One region of the Streptomyces sp. DF42 genome, then DNA from elsewhere that is predicted to be linked to it. Evidence: predicted binding sites of a transcription regulator. Region 1 holds the regulator's gene; each other region holds the start of a gene.

Region 1 (3,273 bases):
CGCGTGACGGAGGAGACCCCGGGTTTCGACGAGAAGCCTGACGTCCCCTCCGGCGCCACCCCCGACGACGCCGAGCCGCAGGCCGCCTCCTCCTCCACGGGGGAGGGGGCGGCCCCGGCCGGGGACGCAGCACAGATCGCCGGCCTGACGGCCCAGCTGGACCAGGTGCGCAAGGCGCTCGAAGAGCGCACCGCGGACCTCCAGCGGCTCCAGGCCGAGTTCCAGAACTACCGCCGCCGGGTCGAGCGGGACCGGATCACGGTCAAGGAGATCGCCATCGCGAACCTCCTGACCGAGCTCCTGCCCGTGGTCGACGACATCGGCCGCGCGCGGGAACACGGCGAGCTCGTCGGCGGATTCAAGTCCGTCGCGGAGTCGCTGGAGACCGTCGCGGCGAAGATGGGACTGCAGGCGTTCGGCAAGGAGGGCGAGCCCTTCGACCCGACGATCCACGAGGCCCTCATGCACTCGTACGCGCCGGACGTCACCGAGACGACCTGCGTGGCGATCCTGCAGCCCGGGTATCGCATCGGCGAGCGCACCATCCGCCCCGCGCGGGTGGCCGTGGCCGAACCCCAGCCGGGGGCGCAGACCGTCAAGGCGGACTCCTCGGAGTCCGGCGAGGCGGCCGACGACAAGGAGAGCGGTGGCCCGGACGAGGGCTGAGCTTGAACCGATGAGAAAGGAGGGGCGTCGAGGATGAGCACCAAGGACTTCATCGAGAAGGACTACTACAAGGTCCTCGGCGTCCCCAAGGACGCCACCGAGGCCGAGATCAAGAAGGCGTACCGGAAGCTCGCCCGCGAGTTCCACCCGGACGCCAACAAGGGCAACGCCAAGGCCGAGGAGCGCTTCAAGGAGATCTCCGAGGCCAACGACATCCTCGGCGACCCCAAGAAGCGCAAGGAGTACGACGAGGCCCGCACCCTCTTCGGCAACGGCGGCTACCGCCCGGGGCCGGGCGGCGCGGGCGGCTCCTTCAACTTCGACCTGGGCGACCTCTTCGGAGGCACCCCCCAGGGCGGCGGAAGCTCCGGAGGCTTCGGCGGCGGAATCGGTGACGTCTTCGGGGGCCTGTTCAACCGCGGCAGCTCCGGCACCACGCGGGTGCAGCCCAGGCGCGGACAGGACATCGACACCGAGGTCAGCCTCAGCTTCACCGAGGCGATCGAGGGGGCGACGGTCCCGCTGCGCATGTCCTCGCAGTCACCCTGCAAGGCCTGCTCCGGCACCGGCGACGCGAACGGCAACCCCCGGGTGTGCCCGACGTGCGTCGGCACCGGCCAGGTGGCGCGGGGCTCCGGCGGCGGCTTCTCGCTGACCGACCCGTGCCCGGACTGCAAGGGCCGCGGCCTGATCGCGGAGAACCCCTGCGAGGTCTGCAAGGGCAGCGGCCGCGCCAAGTCGTCGCGGACCATGCAGGTCCGCATCCCGGCCGGAGTGTCGGACGGCCAGCGCATCCGCCTGCGCGGCAAGGGCGCACCGGGCGAACGGGGCGGCCCGGCGGGCGACCTGTACGTCACCGTGCACGTCGACGCGCACCCGGTGTTCGGCCGCAGGGACGACAACCTCACCGTCACCGTCCCGGTGACGTTCACGGAGGCGGCCCTCGGCGGCGAGGTCAGGGTTCCCACCCTGGGCGGCCCTCCCGTCACCCTGAAGCTGCCGCCGGGCACGCCCAACGGCCGCACCATGCGCGCCCGGGGCAAGGGCGCGGTCCGCAAGGACGGCACCCGCGGTGACCTCCTGGTCACCGTCGAGGTGAGTGTCCCGGTGGACCTGACGGGGAAGGCTCGTGACGCGCTGGAGGCGTATCGCGAGGCGACCGCGGGCGAGGACCCGCGGGCGGAGCTGTTCCAGGCCGCGAAGGGAGCTTGACAGAGATGGACGGCCGTCGACGCAACCCGTACGAACTGACCGAGGAAACTCCGGTCTACGTCATTTCGGTGGCGGCCCAGCTCTCCGGCCTGCACCCGCAGACCCTGCGCCAGTACGACCGTCTCGGCCTGGTCTCCCCGGACCGCACGCCCGGCCGCGGCCGCCGCTACTCGGCCCGCGACATCGAACTGCTGCGCACCGTGCAGCAGTTGTCGCAGGACGAGGGCATCAACCTGGCCGGCATCAAGCGGATCATCGAACTGGAGAACCAGGTCGCCGCGCTCCAGCAGCGCGTCGTCGAACTCCAGTCGGCGGTCGAGGGCGCGGCGGCGGCGATGCAGCAGCGTGAGGCGGCGGTGCACGCGTCGTACCGCCGCGATCTGGTCCCGTACCAGGAGGTGCAGCAGACCAGCGCGTTGGTGGTGTGGCGGCCGAAGCGGCAGCAGTCCGACTGACGTCCTCGTGTCAGGTCGTGGCAGGGGCTCGGAGACATTCCGGGCCCCTTCGTCATGGTCGGGCCTTCGGGTGGCAGACCGGTACGTAGGGGCCTGACATTAACGTTGACGTCTCATTACCCGGTTATTCCTTGACGATCGTGTGAAGACGGCGTTGGCTTCCTTCACCTGGGCCGCGTGAAGCACCCTGGTTCGGAAGGTGTCGGAAGGTAAGCGCAGTGAACACCCGTACCCGTCGTATCGCCCTGTGCGTGGCAGTCGCCACGACCACCCTCTCGCTCTCCTCATGCGGTGCGCTGAACGTGTCGGGGGACAGCAAGTCGGCGAGCCCCACGAAGGGCGACGACGTGACCATCGGGCTGCTGCTGCCGGAGACGGCCAACACCCGGTACGAGGACTTCGACTACCCGATCATCAAGGAGCAGGTCGCCTCGCTCACCAGGAAGCAGGGCAAGGTCGACTACGCCAACGCCGGCCAGAACGCGGACAAGCAGGCCTCCCAGATGCAGAAGATGATCGACGACGGGGTCGACACCATCCTGCTGGACGCGGTGGACGCGCACGCCATCGCCGGTGAGGTGAAGAAGGCGAAGGACGCCGGTATCCCGGTCATCGCCTACGACCGGCTGGCCGAGGGCCCCATCGACGCGTACATCTCCTTCGACAACGAACTCGTCGGCGAGGTCCAGGCCCGCTCCCTGCTCGACGCGCTGGGCAGCGGCGTCGACACCTCCGACAAGATCGTCATGATGAATGGTTCGCCCACCGACCCGAACGCCAAGCAGTTCAAGGCGGGCGCCCTGTCCGAGCTCAACGGCAAGGTGACGATCGCCAAGTCGTACGACACCAAGGACTGGGACCCGAAGAACGCCGAGTCCAACATGACCGAGGCGATCAAGGCGATCGGCAAGGGCAACCTCGCGGGCGTCTACTCCGCCAA
Region 2 (3,273 bases), 3.3 Mb from region 1:
CCGTTCCAGCAGGCCCTTCAGTTCCGTGACGGCTTCCAGGACCTCCGTCCTGGTGTCCGCGGGGATGCGCTCCTCGTTGTCCCGTATGAACTTCTCGGTCTGGTAGACGAGTTGCTCGGCCTGGTTGCGGGTCTCGGCGGCCTCGCGGCGGCCCCGGTCCTCCTCGGCGTACTGCTCGGCCTCCCGCATCATGCGGTCGATGTCGTCCTTGGGGAGGGCGGAACCGCCGGTCACCGTCATCTTCTGTTCCCGGCCCGTCGCCAGGTCCTTGGCCGACACGTGCATGATGCCGTTGGCGTCGATGTCGAAGGCGACCTCGATCTGCGGGATCCCGCGCGGGGCCGGCGGCAGCCCGGTCAGGTCGAAGACGCCCAGCTTCTTGTTGTACGCGGCGATCTCGCGCTCGCCCTGGTAGACCTGGATGCCCACCGAGGGCTGGTTGTCGGTGGCCGTCGTGAAGATCTCCGAACGCCGGGTCGGGATCGTCGTGTTGCGCTCGATCAGCTTTGTCATGATGCCGCCCTTGGTCTCGATGCCCAGGGACAGCGGTGTGACGTCGAGCAGCAGGACGTCCTTGACGTCGCCGCGGATGACACCGGCCTGCAGGGCCGCGCCGACGGCCACGACCTCGTCGGGGTTGACGCCCTTGTGCGGGTCCTTGCCGGTGAGGTCCTTGACCAGGTCGGTGACCGCGGGCATCCGGGTGGAGCCGCCGACGAGGATGACGTGGTCGACCGCGGACAGTTTGATGCCGGCGTCCTTGACCGCCTGGTGGAAGGGGGTCTTGCAGCGGTCGAGGAGGTCGGCGGTGAGCTCCTGGAACTGGGCGCGGGTCATCTTCTCGTCGAGGTGGAGCGGGCCCTCGGCGGAGGCCGTGATGTAGGGCAGGTTGATCGTCGTCTCGGACGAGCTGGACAGTTCGATCTTCGCCTTCTCGGCGCCCTCCCGCAGCCGTTGCAGCGCCATCTTGTCCTTGCCGAGGTCGATGCCGTACTGGCCCCTGAACTTCTTGACCAGGGACTCGACGATCCGCTGGTCCCAGTCGTCGCCGCCGAGGTGGGTGTCGCCGTTGGTGGCCTTCACCTCGATGACGCCGTCCCCGATCTCCAGCAGTGACACGTCGAAGGTGCCGCCGCCGAGGTCGAAGACCAGCACGGTCTGCTCCTCGCCCCGGTCCAGGCCGTAGGCGAGGGCGGCGGCCGTGGGCTCGTTGATGATCCGCAGGACCTTCAGACCCGCGATCTCCCCGGCCTCCTTCGTGGCCTGGCGCTGCGAGTCGTCGAAGTAGGCCGGTACGGTGATCACCGCGTCCGTGACGTCCTCGCCGAGGTAGGACTCCGCGTCGCGCTTCAGCTTCTGCAGGACCCGCGCGGACAGCTCCTGCGCCCGGTAGCGCGTCCCGTCCACGGAGCCCTCGTCGGGGAACCGCCACTGCGCGTCGCCCATGTGCCGCTTCACCGAGCGCGCGGTCCGCTCGACGTTCGTCACGGCCTGCCGCTTGGCGACCTCGCCGACCAGTACCTCCCCGTTCTTGGCGAAGGCCACGACGGACGGTGTGGTCCGGGCTCCCTCCGCGTTGGCGACGACCGTGGGTTCGCCGCCCTCCAGGACGGCCACCACCGAGTTCGTCGTCCCGAGATCGATCCCGACCGCACGTGCCATCTCCGTCCCCTTCCGCCAGGGCGCTTCCCAGACTCCAGCACAAAACTTGAGTGGGCTGTTGTCAATGCCGCGTACCCCACCTACGCCGGGTACCCCGGAAACGACGGTGCCGCGCCCCCCTGACCGGCGGGGCGCGGCATCGAAGGCCGTAGAGGCCCTACGGGTGTCAGGCGAGCTTGGCCGACAGAGTGATCGTCGTGCCCGTCAGGGCCTGGCTTACCGGGCAGTTCTTCTTGGCGTCCTCGGCTGCCGCGACGAAGGCGTCGTTGTCGATACCGGGGACCGTGCCCTCGACGGTGAGGTGGATGCCGGTGATGCCCTCACCCGGCTGGAAGTTCACGTCCGCCGAGGTGACGAGCTTGGTGGGCGGGGTGCCGGCGCCGTTCAGGGCGTGCGACAGCGCCATGGAGAAGCAGCTGGAGTGCGCGGCGGCGATCAGCTCCTCGGGGCTGGTCCTGCCGCCCGCGTCCTGGGAGCGCGAGGCCCACGTGACCGGCTGTGCCTCGATGGCACCGGAGGAGTCGAAACTGACGACACCGCTGCCCTCGATCAGGCTGCCTTCCCAGACGGTGTGTGCGGAGCGCGTGGTTGCCACGGTGAATCCTTCCAGATTCTGGGTGTTCCTTTGGGATCCCATCCGATCACACTCCGGCCTACTGCACCCGAAACACGGGCCCCCGCGCGGTGAACGGCAGGCGTGCGCCCTGCGGGATCAGATACGCGTGCTCACGCCGCACCCTCAGCACGTCGCACCAGCCGTCCGTGATGACGAGGACGGGGGCGCCCGGCGGGAAGTCGTCCGCGCGGTGCAGCAGGTCGATGCCGGGCTGCAGGGCCGTGCCCCCGCGGCCGTGGACCCGGACCCGGCCGGCGATCTCGGTGACCGGCACATAGCCCGCGTCGTGCGGGGCCGCGTCGCAGAAGACGACGCGGGCGGCCGGTACGTCGCGGGCGCCGGCATAGGAGGCGATGGCGCCGAGGGCCTTGCCCAGCAGCGTGCGCTCCATCGAGCCCGAGGTGTCGAGGACCACGCCGAAGGTGCAGCGGGCGATCTCCTCGGGCGGGAAGTAGCGGCCCGCGCGCGGGATGTCCGGGGTGGAGGACTGGCGCCGGGAGGGGCGCGCGTACGACCGTACGGGCTGTGGGCTCGGCACGAACTCGTCGAACCAGCGGGCCAGTTGGGCGTCCCAGGGCAGCGGCGGGTGACTGAGCGCGCGGATCTCCTCGACCAGGCCGCCCGGCAGGAGGCCGCGTTCCTGCTGCTGGTGCAGGTCCAGGCCCTGGCGGAGGCCGCGGCGGTAGAACTCGTCGAGGTCGACGTAGTCACCGGGCGGGCCCAGCGGGGCGCCGAGCACGTCGCCGAGGCCCTTGCCGCGCAGGGTGGCGAGGCGGCGCATCCGGCGCAGGTCCCCGGCGAGGCGGTCGTAGACCTCCTCGGAGGAGAGACCTGCGAGCGCGGGGTCGTGCAGCAGGCCCTCCGGCATGGTGCCGACCTGCATCTCGCACAGCCAGCCGTTGATGACGTAGTCGCAGGCGATGTTGAACAGGTAGGGGTCGCGGGTGCCGCAGCGGTCGCCGTGGCGCAGGGCCGCGTGCAGCATCTCGTGGGCG
Region 3 (3,273 bases), 1.3 Mb from region 1:
GCGCGGGCGGCTGTCGTCTTCCTGCTCGGGCACGTCCTGGCGACCCTCGCGACCGAGGGCACGGTGGGTCTCGCGGTCCTGGTGGGCCATCTCCCCGACAGCTCCCTGCACCGCCTGGACTACGGCATCAGCTTCGGCGTGGCGGCGGGCGTCGGCGCCCTGGCCGGACTGCTCACACCGTGGCTGCGCTGGCCGTTGCTGGCGCTGTTCGGCGGAATGCTGGTCGAGGACCTGATCGAGTTCACGGACCCGATGACCAACTGGGGGCACCTGATCGCGCTGGCGATCGGCATCGCGATCTGGCCGGTGATCAGGCGCTGGCATCGGGCGGGACCCGGCGCGGCCCGTTAGCGGCCCTGGTAGTCCCGGGGTTCGTGGGAGTCCTGGGGTTCCCGGGAGTCGCGACCTGTGAACGAGCTCGCGAACTCGCAATGCCGTCCCTGTGAACGGCGTTGCGAGTTCGTGGCGTCGGGCCCTTCGCGGCAGACATGCCCCGTTCAGGGCCGGCCCGCCGGGCCCACGAACTTCGCGCTCGTCAGCGGGGCCACGGTGCGCCAGCCCAGCGCCTCGTACAGCGCCCGCCCCGCCGGAGTCCCCGCCAGCACACCCGTCTCGGCGCCCTGCTCGGCCGCCGCGCGCTGCAAGGTCCGCATGACCACGCTCGCGAGCCCCCGTCGCCGATGTGCCGGCGCGGTCTCCATCCGGTCGGCGACCGCCGTCGCGCCGTTCGTCGCGATCTGCCCTCGGGCCGCGAGCGACCCGTCCGGCGCCGCGACCAGCACCGTGGTGACACCGCCCCGCGTCCAGCACCGCAACCGGTGGCCGTAAGGAACCTCCGTCTCCTCGGCTTCCGTCAGCGCGATCGTCATCAGATGCCCCGGCTCCGGATCCACCCACCAGCCCGCGCCCACCCAATCCCGCGCCGCCGACGGATCCCGGAACACCTTCAGCCAGACACCGGCCCCGGTCACCGCACCGGCCACCTTCCGCACGGTGTCCTCGTCGACGTCGTCGTTCGTCGCGCCGAAGACATGGCGCGAGACCTGGTCCACCAGCCCCACGTCGACCGTCCAGCCCCACGGTTCCTCCATCGGGGGAGCGGCCCGGCGCGAGACGACCCACCCGTGCACCCATGCCCGTACGACCTCGTCCACGACACCACCCCTGTAATGACTGCACTCTGCCTTCGACTATTACTGAACCGAAGATATGCGCAGCTCACGCTCCATCGACAGAGGTGATCGCTCACGGCGAACACGGCCTCGGGAACATTCATGGGGTCCCGTGCATTGAGTCGGCATAACTCAACTTGACTGCCGGAGGGTAGATCATGGCTTCGACGTCCACACCGCTCACCCTGCCCGTGCTGCCACTCGACGACGAGGTCGTGCTGCCCGGCATGGTGGTGCCGCTGGACCTGAACGACCCCGATGTACGCGCCGCGGTGGAGGCCGCCCAGGCCGCCGCCCGGTCCGAACCGGGCAAGCCGAAGGTCCTGCTGGTGCCACGCGTCGACGGCGCATACCCGGGCACCGGCGTGCTCGGCACCGTCGAGCAGGTCGGCCGGCTGGCCGACGGTGACCCGGGCGCCCTGATCCGCGGCCGCGGCCGTGTGAAGATCGGCGCCGGCACCACCGGCCCGGGCGCGGCGCTGTGGGTCGAGGGGACGAGGATCGACGAGAGCGTGCCCGAGCCGCTGCCCGGCCACGTCACCGAACTGGTCAAGGAGTACAAGGCCCTCGCCACCGCCTGGCTGCGCAAGCGCGCCGCCTGGCAGGTCGTGGACCGCGTCCAGGCCATCGACGACGTGTCCCAGCTCGCCGACAACTCCGGATACTCGCCCTTCCTGACCACCGACCAGAAGATCGAACTGCTGGAGACCGCCGACCCGATCGCCCGTCTCAAGCTCGCCACCCAGCAGCTGCGCGACCACCTCGCCGAGCAGGACGTCGCCGAGACCATCGCCAAGGACGTCCAGGAAGGCGTCGACAAGCAGCAGCGGGAGTTCCTGCTCCGGCGCCAGCTGGAAGCCGTCCGCAAGGAACTGCGCGAGCTGAACGGCGAACAGGACGGCGAGGAGTCCGACGACTACCGCGCCCGTGTGGAGGCCGCCGACCTCCCGGAGCACGTGCGGGAAGCGGCGCTGAAGGAGGTCGACAAGCTGGAGCGGTCCAGCGACCAGTCCCCCGAGGGCTCCTGGATCCGCACCTGGCTGGACACCGTCCTCGAACTCCCGTGGAACACGCGGACCGAGGACGCGTACGACATCCAGGGCGCCAAGGCGATCCTCGACGCCGAGCACGCGGGCCTGGAGGACGTGAAGGAGCGGATCACCGAGTACCTGGCGGTGCGCAAGCGCCGCAGCGACCGCGGCCTCGGCGTCATCGGCGGCCGGCGCGGCGGTGCCGTCCTGGCCCTCGTCGGCCCGCCCGGCGTCGGCAAGACGTCGCTCGGCGAGTCGGTGGCACACGCGATGGGCCGCAAGTTCGTCCGCGTCGCCCTCGGCGGTGTGCGCGACGAGGCCGAGATCCGCGGCCACCGCCGTACCTACGTAGGTGCCCTGCCCGGCCGGGTCGTCCGCGCCATCAAGGAAGCCGGTTCGATGAACCCGGTCGTCCTGCTCGACGAGATCGACAAGGTCGGCTCGGACTTCCGCGGCGACCCCGCGGCGGCACTGCTGGAGGTCCTGGACCCGGCGCAGAACCACACCTTCCGCGACCACTACCTGGAGGTCGAACTCGACCTCAGCGACGTCGTCTTCCTCGCGACGGCGAACGTCCTGGAGGCCATCCCGGAGGCCCTGCTCGACCGTATGGAGCTGGTCCGCCTCGACGGGTACACCGAGGACGAGAAGGTCGTCATCGCCCGCGACCACCTGCTCCCGCGCCAGCTGGAGCGGGCGGGCCTGGACACGGACGAGGTGACTCTCGACGAGAGCGCCCTGCGCAAGCTCGCCGGCGAGTACACACGCGAGGCGGGCGTCCGCACCCTGGAGCGGTCCATCGCCAGGCTGCTGCGCAAGGTCGCGGCCGAGCACGAGCTGGGCGCGCGCGAGCTGCCGTTCACCATCACGGACGGTGACCTGCGTGCCCTGATCGGACGCCCCCATCATGTCCCGGAGTCCGCCCAGGACCCGGCGGAGCGCCGTACCGCGGTGCCCGGTGTCGCCACCGGCCTGGCGGTCACCGGCGCGGGCGGAGACGTCCTGTTCGTGGAGGCGTCCCTGGCCGACCCGGAGACGGGCGCGGCGGGCCTGACCCTCACCGGTCAGCT

What was found. The regulator HspR, encoded in region 1, represses chaperone genes until heat shock. The targets are predictions, from matches to a motif close to TTGAGNNNNNNNNNCTCAA.
Region 2: the regulator HspR is predicted to act here: its motif matches at 1,709-1,727, upstream of dnaK (molecular chaperone DnaK).
Region 3: the regulator HspR is predicted to act here: its motif matches at 1,290-1,308, upstream of lon (endopeptidase La).

The regions. Positions count from the first base shown of each region.
Region 1 covers NZ_CM177859.1:5,210,803-5,214,075, forward strand. The annotation lists gene dnaK (molecular chaperone DnaK) at 1-7, shown strand, start outside; gene grpE (nucleotide exchange factor GrpE) at 4-666, shown strand; gene dnaJ (molecular chaperone DnaJ) at 700-1,878, shown strand; gene ACYUED_RS23875 (heat shock protein transcriptional repressor HspR) at 1,884-2,333, shown strand; gene ACYUED_RS23880 (sugar ABC transporter substrate-binding protein) at 2,552-3,273, shown strand, end outside.
Region 2 covers NZ_CM177859.1:8,536,281-8,539,553, reverse strand. The annotation lists gene dnaK (molecular chaperone DnaK) at 1-1,662, opposite strand, end outside; gene ACYUED_RS39280 (OsmC family protein) at 1,829-2,257, opposite strand; gene ACYUED_RS39275 (vWA domain-containing protein) at 2,316-3,273, opposite strand, start outside.
Region 3 covers NZ_CM177859.1:6,505,014-6,508,286, forward strand. The annotation lists gene ACYUED_RS30030 (rhomboid-like protein) at 1-351, shown strand, start outside; gene ACYUED_RS30035 (GNAT family N-acetyltransferase) at 498-1,154, opposite strand; gene lon (endopeptidase La) at 1,331-3,273, shown strand, end outside.